One region of the Mycobacterium sp. IDUB_3 genome, then DNA from elsewhere that is predicted to be linked to it. Evidence: predicted binding sites of a transcription regulator. Region 1 holds the regulator's gene; each other region holds the start of a gene.

Evidence for each region. Region 1 encodes LexA, which represses DNA repair genes until DNA is damaged. Its sites were predicted from a motif close to CGAACANNTGTTCG; they were not measured.
Region 2: the regulator LexA is predicted to act here: its motif matches at 2,299-2,312, upstream of ruvC (crossover junction endodeoxyribonuclease RuvC).
Region 3: the regulator LexA is predicted to act here: its motif matches at 2,286-2,299, upstream of ACZYVJ_RS19705 (error-prone DNA polymerase).

The regions. Positions count from the first base shown of each region.
Region 1 covers NZ_JBVAXZ010000002.1:464,653-468,845, forward strand. The annotation lists gene ACZYVJ_RS23080 (LGFP repeat-containing protein) at 1-1,894, shown strand, start outside; gene lexA (transcriptional repressor LexA) at 1,912-2,610, opposite strand; gene ACZYVJ_RS23090 (LysM peptidoglycan-binding domain-containing protein) at 2,903-3,397, shown strand; gene nrdR (transcriptional regulator NrdR) at 3,547-4,011, shown strand; gene ACZYVJ_RS23100 (peroxynitrite isomerase) at 4,101-4,193, shown strand, end outside.
Region 2 covers NZ_JBVAXZ010000002.1:581,381-585,573, forward strand. The annotation lists gene ACZYVJ_RS23800 (polyamine aminopropyltransferase) at 1-117, opposite strand, end outside; gene ACZYVJ_RS23805 (DUF350 domain-containing protein) at 114-569, opposite strand; gene ACZYVJ_RS23810 (DUF4247 domain-containing protein) at 587-1,018, opposite strand; gene ACZYVJ_RS23815 (DUF2617 family protein) at 1,015-1,521, opposite strand; gene ACZYVJ_RS23820 (DUF4178 domain-containing protein) at 1,539-2,150, opposite strand; gene ruvC (crossover junction endodeoxyribonuclease RuvC) at 2,330-2,896, shown strand; gene ruvA (Holliday junction branch migration protein RuvA) at 2,893-3,495, shown strand; gene ruvB (Holliday junction branch migration DNA helicase RuvB) at 3,492-4,193, shown strand, end outside.
Region 3 covers NZ_JBVAXZ010000001.1:4,219,127-4,223,319, reverse strand. The annotation lists gene ACZYVJ_RS19705 (error-prone DNA polymerase) at 1-2,272, opposite strand, end outside; gene ACZYVJ_RS19700 (wax ester/triacylglycerol synthase domain-containing protein) at 2,441-3,769, shown strand; gene otsB (trehalose-phosphatase) at 3,810-4,193, shown strand, end outside.

The DNA.
Region 1 (4,193 bases):
TCCGGACAGCCGGGTGATCACCTTCTCGGCCGGCGACAAGCCGGTGATCTTCTGGACGCCCGAGCACGGCCCGTTCGTGGTGCGCGGCGCCCTGAACACCGCCTGGGACAAGCTGGGCAGCTCGGGTGGCGTTCTCGGCGTGCCGGTCGCCGACGAGACCTACAACGGCGAGGTGTCCTCGCAGAAGTTCAGCGGCGGGCAGGTCTCGTGGAATCGACAGACGAAGCAGTTCGCCACCGAACCGCCGGCGCTGGCCGACCAACTGAAAGGCCTGCAGGTCGCGATCGATCCCACCGCGGCGATCAACACGGCGTGGCGCGCGGCCGGCGGACCCACCGGACCCTTGGGCGCCAAGCAGGGCGGGCAATATCCCGTCGGCGGTGACGGAATCGCCCAGAACTTCGCCGGCGGCAAGGTCTTCTTCACCCCGGCCACCGGTGCGAACGCCGTCGAGAGCGACATCCTGGCCAAATACGAGTCGCTGGGCGGGCCGGTCGGCAGCGACCTGGGATTCCCCACCACCAACGAAACCGACGGCGGCATAGGGCGTTCCAGCCGCATCGCCACCTTCTCCGCGGCCGACAAGCCGGTCATCTTCTGGACGTCCGAGCACGGCGCGTTCGTCGTGCGCGGGGCGATGAAGGCCGCGTGGGACAAGCTGCGCGCCCCCGCCGGCAAACTCGGTGCGCCCGTCGGCGACCAGGCCGTCAACGGCGACGTGGTTTCGCAGCAGTTCACCGGCGGCAAGATCTCGTGGAACCGGGCCAAGAACACGTTCAGCACCGAACCGTCCAACCTGGCGCCGCTGTTGTCCGGCCTGCAGGTGTCCGGTCAGAACCAGCCGAGCAATTCGGCCATGCCGGCGCACCCGAAGAAGTTCACCTGGCACTGGTGGTGGCTGATGGTCGCCATTCCGGTGCTGGCGCTGCTCGTGCTGTTGGTGTGGATGCTGTTCGTCCGGCGCCGGCGCCGGCCCGGGCACGAGGATGTCGCCGGCTACGCGCCCGGCCACGGCGGCGACTTCGGCTACGACGCCGATGAACGCTGGGGACACGACGAATCCGACCACGACGCCGAGTCGTTTGCACTCAGCGCGCCGCAACAGCCTGAACCGGAACCCGACGCCGGACGGGTCAGCTGGCAACGTCAGGTTCCTGCCGAAACCGACTACGGGTTCGAGGACGCAGACCCCGACGCCGTCGACACCGACTCCATCCCGGTGGTCTCCGAGGAGATGCTGGCGGAGGCCGAGTATTCCGACGCCGGAGCCGACTACACCGACTCCGTTCCCGAGGTCGCCGAGCCCGAGACGGCGGACGACGCCGCCTACGTCGACGCCGAGGACCCCGACGCCGGCTACGCGGAGGAGGTGTTCCCGGAGGACGAGTATCCCGAGGTCGCCGCGCCCCACACCCCGCCGGACAGCGACGCCGTGACCGGCGCCCTGGAAACCGTCGAATCCGACGACGAATACGAAGAGCTCGCAGCGCCGGAGCCAGACGTCGAGGCCGCAGCGCCGGAGCCGGACGTCGAGGCCGCAGCGCCGGAGCCGGACGTCGAGCCCGCAGCGGACACACCGGCGGGAGCGGACGTGGCCGCCGCCGTGGTCGCCGGCGCCGTTGCGGCCGGGGCGTCGGCACGAGGCGGTCGGCACGCCGCCGCGGACGAAGGGGACGCTTCGGAGAACGGTCTGGCGGGCCCGGATGGGCGACCCACGATCCACCTGCCCCTCGACGACCCGTACCAGGCGCCCGACGGCTACCCGATCAAGGCGAGTGCTCGCTACGGCCTGTATTACACACCGGACAGCGACCTGTATCGGGATACGCTCGCCGAAATCTGGTTGTCGAGCGAAGAAGTCGCTCAGGCCAACGGCTTCACTCGGGCCGACTGACCCGGCGCACCGGCGCCTCAGACCTTGCGGATGACCGTGACGACCTTGCCCAGCACGCTCGCGTCGTTGCCCGGGATGGGGTCGAACGCCGGGTTGTGCGGCATCAGCCACACCTGACCGCCGGCGCGTTTGAACGTCTTGACGGTGGCCTCGCCGTCCAGCATCGCCGCGACGATGTCGCCGTTGTCGGCGACGTTCTGCTGACGGACCACCACCCAGTCACCGTCACAGATCGCGGCCTCGACCATCGAGTCACCGACCACCTTGAGCAGGAAAAGCGTTCCCTCACCGACTAATTCACGCGGCAGGGGAAATACGTCCTCGACGGCCTCTTCGGCGAGGATGGGTCCACCGGCCGCGATGCGCCCGAGCACGGGGACGAATGTGGGCTCCGGTAGGGCGTCCGAGCCGGCCACCTCGGTGGCGGGCGCCACCACGTTGTCATCGGCCCCGCGGACATCGACGGCCCGCGGGCGGTTGGGGTCGCGACGCAGATATCCCTTGCGCTCCAAGGTACGCAGCTGGTGCGCCACCGATGACGTCGACGTCAGACCGACGGCGTCGCCGATCTCCCGGATGCTCGGCGGGTAGCCGCGGCTGGTGACCGAGGCGCGGATGACATTCAGAATGGTGCGCTGCCGTTCGGTCAGCGAGGAGTCCACGGAGTGCAACCGACCCTCGGGGCCGGCCGATGAGATGTCGTTGCTGTCGCCCATGGCACTGAATGTAGCCGCACCGCGAACAAGAATCAAACATGTGTTCGAGTAGCGTGTCGTATCGTACGGACCGCCCGGCGAAAGGGCGAAAGTCGGGTGAATCACAAATGTGTAACTCTTCGGAGCATCGGGTATTTGTGCCGTGTGACAGTGGTAAAGGCCGACGAACTTGTCGGTGGTGTGATCTAGCGTTTGCTCGTGCGACACGCTTCGCTCAAATGTTCGGGTTTCGAACATACAAGCGATTAGAGTCGAACACACGAGCGAGAGCTAGTTGACCGGAGGAACGAAGATGACAGTCATCCACACGCCTGCGCCGCGTATCAGCAGTCTTCGGCGCCCGATCAACGGACCCGTCCAGGATGCTCGCTACGGGCGGGACGGCCTGGCCAGGTCCCGCGGGCCCTTGCCGTCACGGCCGGCGGGTGTGGCGACGCGCTACTACGGCACCGGAGTGGCAATGTCCGTCGCCCCGCACCGCAGGCGCGCCACCACCTGGGCGTCCACCATCGGGTTGGCGCTGGCCGCCGGGGCGATCACGCTGTGGCTGGGCCTCGTCGCGAACGTCGGCCAGGTACTCAACGGCGACTCCGCGAACTCCGCGGCCCCCGTTCCCGACCGCCTCGCCGTCGTCCGCGTCGATGCGGGGGAGTCGCTTCAAGACTTCGCGCGCCGGGTGGCGCCCGACGCGCCGACCACCCAGGTGGCCGCCCGGATCAGCGAACTCAACGATCTGCACTCGCCCAACCTGATCGCGGGCCAGACTCTGATCGCTCCGGTCGGCTGACAATCGTTGTGCGAGCACGGCTCTGGACCGACGGCCCCCGGACGCCAGCGGTCAGTCCGTAGCCCCGGCGGCTCCATTAGCCGTGCAGGTCAGCGCGCGGGTACGCTCAAACTTCAGCGGTACCTTGTCGGCGCGATGAAGGAGCGGTCATGCACTGTCCGTTCTGTCGCCATCCCGACTCCCGGGTGATCGACTCGCGCGAAACCGATGAAGGGCAGGCCATCCGGCGCCGCCGATCCTGTCCCGAGTGCGGGCGACGTTTCACCACCGTGGAGACCGCGGTCTTGGCGGTGGTCAAGCGCAGCGGCGTCACCGAACCATTCAGCCGTGAGAAGGTCGTCAGCGGTGTCCGCCGGGCCTGCCAGGGGCGCCAGGTCGATGACGATGCGCTGAACCTGTTGGCCCAGCAGGTCGAAGACACCGTGCGCGCCGCGGGCTCGCCCGAGATCCCCAGCCACGAGGTCGGCCTTGCCATCCTGGGGCCGCTGCGCGACCTCGACGAGGTGGCCTACTTGCGGTTCGCCTCCGTGTACCGGTCCTTCGAGTCCGCGGACGATTTCGAACGCGAGATCCAGGCGCTGCGGGATCATCGCGGAGTGGCGACCCCGGGCTGACGGAACCCGCCGGCCGGCGTACGTCGGAATTGCCCAGCTCCTCAGCGGGCCGTCCCGGCCCGCATCGTCGCCCGGCTAGGCTCGGTCTCATGCCCCCTGACTTGCATCCCGACCTTGCGGCGCTGGCCCCGCTCCTTGGGACCTGGGCCGGGCAGGGCTCGGGTAAGTATCCGACGATTCCG
Region 2 (4,193 bases), 120 kb from region 1:
GCACGCCGCGCACGCCGCCACGGCGGCCAGCAACAGCGCCCGCCACCGCCCCGACACCGCCGCGGGCGGCGCCGCCTCGGGCGCCCGCACCTCGCTCGCCGACCCGACAACGCTCATGACACCGCCGCGGCGGTGACTCCTCCGACGGCGAGCAGTATCAGCGCCACCGCGAACGATCCCGGATGCAGCTCGGGCTCGTCGATGTGCTCGTGAAAACTGCCCGGTATCAACAGGTGCATCGCCAGCAGCGCGACGCCCAACAGGATCACGCCCATCAGCCCGTACACCGCCACGCCGACGAGTCCCTGGCCCAGCTGGCTGTAGCTGTTGGCGATGGCGGTGATGATGACGACGGTCAGGGCGATGTACATCGCGCCCGCGACCACCACGGCGTTGGGCCGGCGGTCGATGAACACCAGCTGGCGCAGCTTTCCCGGGGTCAGTACGTCGACCGCGTAGAACCCGACGAGAAGCACGGCCATGCCGACGACGAAGTACAGGATCGTCGCGACTGCGCCTTTCAGCACGGGATTGAGGTCGACGGTGCCGATCTCGACGGCGAGATACATGATGTTCTCCTTTGCGTTCACTTGGTTCCGCCGGGGCCGCCGGGGGTGCCTCCGGCGCCGCCCGACGGGGATCCAGGGGAAAATCCGGGGCCGAGGAAGATGAAGGCGCCGTGGCTGTATCCGGCGCTCAGCGGTTCGACGCGGATGCTGCACGGGTAGTTGCCGTCGGGGCCGACGACGACGATGTTGTTGCTGTAGCGCAGGTACTCGGTTTTGCCGTTGTCGGCGCGCGCGTTGGGTTCGGCATAGTCGGCGAGCGTGTCGGCCACCTGGTCGGGCGATCCGGTGCACTGATAGCGCGTCCCGTTCACGTCGCGGGCGTACTCGTGATAATGGCCGGCGACGTACGACGCAATGTTCTTCTGCAGCAGCAGGATTCCGAAGATCAGGCACGTCACGCCGGCCGCGCCCAGCACACCGGCGATCACGAACAGGCGGTTGCGGCTCACGGGCGCCACCGGCTGGCCGTGTGAACCACCGTTCCGCCGTTGCCGGCGGGACGCCCCGGATAGAGGTGCCAGGTCTGCCAGCGCCAGCCGGCGCCGTCGGGCTCGGCGGCCAGCACGGTCAGCGCTGCGTCATCGCCGGGAAACGTACCGCCGAGCCAGCCCGTCCGGCGGGCGCAACGGCCGCGCAGGTCGTGCGCGAGGCGGCGAAAGCTCGCCTCGTCGTGGGTATCGGTATGGGATAGCAGGCGGTAGCCGGGCGCCTCGGTGCGCTCCGGTAGCGGAGCCCCGAGACTGCGTGCGGTGCAAGAGATTTCCTCGGAGAACGAGTGCTCGACGGCGACGACATGTGAGGCGCCCAGCACACCGAGTAGCAGCGCGGCACCCCCGTCGGGGTGGTCCAGCCGGCAGCTGGCCAGCGGCGCCGGCACGGGCGCGTTGAGCGCGAGCCCCAGCCGTTCTCCGGATACGTCGGCCGGGGTCACGGCGAGCTGATGGAGGGGCACCGAGGAGATCTCGCGCTCTACGCCGGGCTCGGCGGGGGGGCCGAATACAGGGTGATCTCGCCGGGCGAGACGGACTTGCCCGTGGATACCTCCCAGGGCATGTCCGGGGCCCAGCGCTCGAACGAGAGCAGCACCGACTCGTCGGCGTTGGTGCAGTCGACGAACTCCATCTCCCCGCCGGCAGGTAGCCCGGTGGTGCCCTCGGTCGTGTAGGAGGCGCGGCCGCGTTCGGACTCGTGGAACATCACGCCGTCGACGACGTATGGGTCGCCGGGCCGCAGCGGCACGTCCTTGCGGGTGACCCACATCGCCAGCTCCAGTCGCCCGTCGTCTTCCTCGACGCTGAACCAGACCGGCTGGTCGCCACCCTCCAGCAGGTGTTCCCACCAGACGAAGGGGCCCTCGCGGAAGGTGACCGAACCGCGCACGATGTAGTCGATGCCGCCGTAGCTGACGATGGCGCCGGGCCCGAGTTGGCGCGGCCCGAACTGCGGCATGGCGTCGGCGGCGAGGGGATCCTGGCGCCCGCCACGCTGGGCCGGCTGCTTAGGCCGCCGCAAAGCCACCACCAGCACCACGATGGATGCGATGAAGAGCGCCACGGCGATCATGACCAGCAGAGATCCCACGCCAACCCCTCCGTTGCCACATTGCTCGAGCGAACGTGGGCTAAAGCTAACAGCTTTTCCTCGGGTTCGGCGCCGTAACGTCGCCGCGACAATCGGCGGCACGGCCGCGTGTCCTACCCGGAGCCGTCGGCGCCGGCCGCTAGGGTATCGAACAGCTGTTCTACTAGGTGGGAGCGGGAATGCGGGTGATGGGCGTCGATCCCGGCCTGACCCGATGCGGTCTGTCGGTCGTCGAGAGCGGACGCGGGCGCACGGTCGTCGCGCTGGACGTCGACGTGGTGCGCACGCCCGCGGACGCCCCGCTGGCCCAGCGGCTGCTGAAGATCAGCGACATCGTCGAGCACTGGCTGGCCACTCACCGGCCGGACGTCGTGGCGATCGAGCGGGTGTTCTCCCAACTCAACGTGTCGACGGTGATGGGCACCGCCCAGGCCGGCGGCGTCGTCGCGCTGGCGGCGGCCAGGCGCGGCATCGACGTGCACTTCCACACCCCCAGCGAGGTCAAGGCCGCGGTCACCGGCAACGGCGCGGCCGACAAGGCCCAAGTCACCGCGATGGTCACCAGAATCCTTGCGCTGCAGACGAAGCCGTCACCGGCCGACGCCGCCGACGCGCTGGCGTTGGCCATCTGCCATTGCTGGCGCGCGCCGATGATCGCCCGGATGGCCGCGGCGGAGGCGATGGCCGCCGAGCAACGACAGAAGTACAAGGCCAAGGTGGACGCCAAGCTGAAGGCCGCGCGATGATCGCCGCGGTGCGCGGGGAGGTCCTCGAAGTGGCGCTCGATCACGTGGTGATCGAGGCGGCCGGCGTCGGCTACCGGGTGAACGCCACCCCGTCGACGCTGTCCACGCTGCGGACCGGGACCGAGGCGCGGCTGATCACCGCGATGATCGTCCGCGAGGACTCGATGACGTTGTACGGCTTCACCGACACCGACACCCGCGACCTGTTCCTGACGCTGCTCTCGGTGTCGGGGGTGGGGCCGCGGCTGGCGATGGCGACCCTGGCCGTGCACGACGCCGGGGCGCTGCGACAGGCGCTGCACGACAGCGATGTCACCGCGCTGACCCGGGTGCCCGGGATCGGCAAGCGCAGCGCCGAGCGGATGGTCTTGGAATTGCGCGACAAGGTCGGCGTCGGCGCCGCGGCCGGCGCAGCGTTGCCGGGTGCGGCGCACAACGGCCACGCGGTGCGCGGGCCGGTGGTGGAGGCCCTGGTCGGGCTCGGTTTCGCCGTCAAGCAGGCCGAGGAGGCCACCGACAAGGTGCTCGCCACCGAACACGACGCCACCACGACGGCCGCCCTGCGCGCCGCCCTGTCGATGCTGGGTAAGTCCCGATGAGCTCGCACGACTTCGGGGAGGATCACGCCGATCGGCAGATTTCCGGCGCGCTGGCGTCCGGCGAGGGCGACATCGACGTCAGCCTGCGTCCACGGTCGCTGCGCGAGTTCATCGGCCAGCCGCGGGTGCGCGAGCAGCTGCAGCTGGTCCTCGAGGGCGCCAAAAACCGCGGCGGTACACCGGATCACATTCTGTTGTCCGGTCCGCCGGGGCTGGGCAAGACGTCGCTGGCGATGATCATCGCGGCCGAGCTCGGGTCGTCGCTGCGGGTGACGTCGGGGCCCGCGCTGGAACGCGCCGGTGACCTGGCGGCGATGCTGTCCAACCTGGTCGAGCACGACGTGTTGTTCATCGACGAGATCCATCGCATCGCCCGGCCCGCCGAGGAGATGCTGTACCTGGCCATGGAGGACTTCCGGGTCGACGTGGTGGTCGGCAAGGGTCCCGGGGCGACGTCGATTCCGCTGGAGGTGGCGCCGTTCACCCTGGTCGGCGCGACCACCCGGTCCGGCGCGCTGACCGGCCCGCTGCGGGACCGGTTCGGTTTCACCGCGCACATGGACTTCTACGAGCCCCCCGAGCTGGAGCGGGTGCTGGCCCGCTCGGCCGGGATCCTGGGCATCGAACTCGGCAGCGATGCGGCCGAGGAGATCGCCCGGCGCTCGCGCGGCACGCCGCGGATCGCCAACCGGCTGTTG
Region 3 (4,193 bases), on a different contig from region 1:
GCCGTCGCATGCGTTCGGTCGAGCGCTTGGACCCCATGGCGCGGCGCAGCTGGTCGGCCTCGGCGGCCGAGAATCCGGCGCAGTCGACCGCGAGCTGCATCAGCTGCTCCTGAAAGAGCGGCACCCCCAATGTCTTTCGCAGCGCCGGTTGCATCGACGGGTGGTCGTAGAGCACCGGGTCCAGCCCGTTGCGCCGCCGGATGTAGGGATGCACGGACCCGCCCTGGATGGGGCCGGGACGGATCAGCGCGACCTCCACCACCAGGTCGTAGAACACCCGCGGCTTCAGCCGCGGCAGGGTGGCCATCTGCGCGCGCGACTCCACCTGGAACACGCCGACCGAATCGGCACGCGAAAGCATCTCGTACACCGCGGGCTCGGAGAGGTCGAGGCGGGCCAGGTCCACCTCGATCCTCTTGTGCTCGGCCACCAGGTCGATGGCGTAGTGCAGCGCCGAGAGCATCCCCAGCCCGAGCAGATCGAACTTCACCAATCCGATTGCCGCGCAGTCGTCTTTGTCCCACTGCAGCACGCTGCGGTTCTCCATCCGCGCCCACTCCACCGGGCACACGTCGGCGATCGGGCGGTCGCAGATCACCATGCCGCCGGAATGAATGCCCATGTGCCGCGGCAGGTTCCGGATCTGGTTCGCCAGGTCGATCACCGGTTCGGGGATGCCCTCGACGTCGGGCGCCGGGTCACTCGAATTGGGGCCAAGCCCGCTCCAGTGGCTGATCTGCTTGCTCCACGCGTCCTGCTGACCCTGCGAGAAACCCAGGGCGCGGGCCATGTCACGCACCGCGATCTTTCCCCGGTAGGTGATGACGTTGGCGACCTGGGCGGCGTAGTCGCGGCCGTATTTGTCGTAGACGTACTGGATGACCTTTTCCCGCTGATCGGACTCGATGTCCATGTCGATGTCGGGCGGCCCGTCGCGGGCCGGCGACAGAAAACGCTCGAACAGCAGCTCGTTGGCCACCGGGTCGACGGCGGTGACGCCCAGGGCGTAGCAGACCGCGGAGTTGGCGGCCGATCCCCGGCCCTGGCACAGGATGTTGTTGTCCCGGCAGAACCGGGCGATGTCGTGCACCACCAGGAAGTAGCCCGGAAACGTCAGGTGGGCAATGACTTTCAGCTCGTGTTCGATCTGGGCATACGCCCGTGGCGCGTGCTCGGCCGACCCGTAGCGGTCGCGCGCCCCGGCCATGGTCAATTGCCGCAGCCAGCTGTCCTCGGTGTGCCCGGCGGGCACGTCGAACGGCGGCAGCTGCGGTGCGATGAGCGCCAGCCCGAACGCGCACTGCTCGCCCAGCTCGGCGGCCGCGGTCACCACGTCGGGCCGCTGGGCGAACAGCCGGGCCATCTCGTCACCCGAGCGCAGGTGCGAACCGCCCAGCGGGGCCAGCCACCCGGCGGCCGAATCCAGCGACTGCCGCGCCCGGATGGCACCCATCGCCATGGCCAGCCGGCGCCGCGACGGCCCCGCGAAATGCGCGCCGGTGGTGGCGACGACGCCGACCCCGAAGCGGGGGGCCAGCGCGGCCAGCGCCGCGTTGCGTTCGTCGTCGAGCGGCTGACCGTGATGGGTCAGCTCGACGCTGACCCGGTGCGCTCCGAACCGGTCCACCAGATCGGCCAGCGCCCGCTCGGCCGCCGATGGGCCACCCTCGGAAAGGGCTTGGCGCACATGGCCTTTACGACAGCCGGTCAGGATGTGCCAGTGCCCGCCGGCGGCCTCGGTCAGCGCGTCGGCATCGTAGCGGGGCTTACCCTTCTCGCCGCCGGCCAGATGCGCCGCGGCCAGTTGCCGCGACAACCGCCGGTACCCCTCCGCGCCGCGGGCCAGCACCAGCAGGTGCGGGCCGGGCGGATCCGGCGTCTCGGTGCGCGCACCCGGGCCCAGCGACAGCTCGGCGCCGAACACGGTGCGTATGTCGAGCTCGGCCGCCGCCTCGGCGAACCGCACCGCCCCGTACAAACCGTCGTGGTCGGTGAGCGCCAGGGCGCGCAGGTCCAGCCGGGCCGCCTCCTCGACCAGCTCCTCAGGCGTGCTCGCCCCGTCCAGGAAGCTGAACGCCGAATGCGCATGCAGTTCGGCATAAGCGACGGACGAGCGCGACGCCCGGCCGCTGTCCGGCGGCTGGTACGTCGCGCGCCTGCGCGACAGGGGGCCGTCGGATTCCGGGCCCGCCGACTCCCCGGCATGGCGCGGCTTGCTGTCGAGCACCCGCTCCATTTCCGCCCAGCTCGGCGGCCCGTTGAACCAGCCCACGGTTCGAGTATATCGAACTGGTGTTCGATTTAACCGCGGCTCAGTACAACCGTTGTTAAACCGATCTTCAACTCCTAAACAAGGTCTTAACGCTGCGGCACTACCGCGGATCGCGAGGTCCACAGATACTGGTACAAGTTCAAGAAGCGGACTACGGCGGGGGCCGGCATGGCACAGACACTGGACACGGCATTCCTTCAAGCCCACGATCCGGATCAGCACGCGAGCCTGGCGATCGGCGCGGTCGCCATCGTCAACGGCACCGTACCCGACTATGAACGGCTCAAAAGGCTTCTGGCCGAACGTCTCCAGCCGATCACGCGATGCACGCAGCTGCTGCGGGCGCATCCGCTGAACCAGGAGTGGATCGACTGCCCGGACTTCGACCTGGCCCACCACGTGCGCCGGGTGGCCATCCCCCGCCCCGGCGACGAGGCCGAGCTGTCCCGGGCCATCGCCCATGCCTTGGAGCGGCCCCTCGACCTGGACCGCCCCCCGTGGGAGTGCTGGGTCATCGAGGGCCTGAAGGGCAACCGGTGGGCGATCCTGATGAAGACCCATCACGGCCTGCTCGACGGCAACTCGGCGGCACGCCTGATCAGCAGGCTCTGCGACGACGCCGACGCGGACACCTTCGCCAACGGCGCCGCGGCCAAACCGGTTTCGATACCGGCCGCGGGCAAGCCGGGCTGGGTCGACGCGCTGTGGCGGACTTCGTCGGCCGCCGGCGCCCTGGTCGGCGCGATGTGGCCGGCCGTGCGCACCGATTCGGTCACCGCCTCGCGGCGCTACAGCACGGTGCGGGTCCCGATCACCGACGTCGACAGCGTCTGCCGCAAATTCGGCGTCAGCGCCAACGACGTCGCGCTCGCCGCCATCACCGAGGGGTTCCGCGCGGCGCTGCTCGGCCGCGGTGAGGAACCGCGGGCGGACTCGCTGCGCACCCTGGTGCCGATGCCGGTCCGCTCGGCGATGCTCTCGCACCTGCCCGTCGAACACGACGACCCGGTGCGCCGGTTGCAGACGGTGCACAACAGGTGGAAGGCCAAGCTGATCGCCCAGCCGCCCGGCATCGTGGACTCGGCGATCGGCTTCCTGCCGACGGTGTTGCGCAGCAACGTCTTACAGCTGCTCTCCCGCCTTCCGCAGCGCGCCATCGTCACCTTGGCCACCACCGTGCCCGGGCCGCGCCGGCGGCTGCGGGTGATGGGCCAGACGCTGGAACGGCTGTTGCCGATCCCCCCGACGGCCGCGGCGCTGCACACCGGCGTCGCGGTGCTGAGCTACGGCGATGAACTGGTCTTCGGCATCACCGCCGAACACGGCGACGCGTTCGACGTCAAGCAGCTGGCCGCCGGCATCGAGCTGGGCATGGCGCGACTGGTGGCCCTCGGCGACGATTCCGTGCTGCTGTTCAACCGCAAGCGTTCCGCGCGTCCGGTGGTGCGCCCCGTGCCGCCGACGCACCCGTCGGCGCCGGGGCACGCGCGCCGCTGACCCGTTCTCCCGGCGGCCGACCACCGTGAGAAGGTTGGTCATGGGCAAGTCGGGGCCGGTCATCATCGATCCGCGCCGCCATGACGCGGTGCTGTTCGACGACGAAGGCGCGCTGGGATCCACCCTGGCCACCCGACTTCGCAAGACCGGGGTGGGCACCGCCGTCATATCTGCGGACGGTCCCGTCGCGGCGGCCGACCGCCTGCAGGTGCGACCGGGCCGCTGCGTCGTGGTCGCCGGGGACGTCGCGGGCGTCGAAGCCGCACGCGCCGCCGGGTTCGCGTTGGTGATCGCTGTCGACCCGGCCCGTGCTGACGACGCGGTGCGCAAGGCGGGGGCCGACGCGGTGGTCACCGACCTGCGCGACGTCACCGTGCGGACCGGCGACCTCCGCATGTCGCAGCTGCCCGATGCGCTGCAGGCC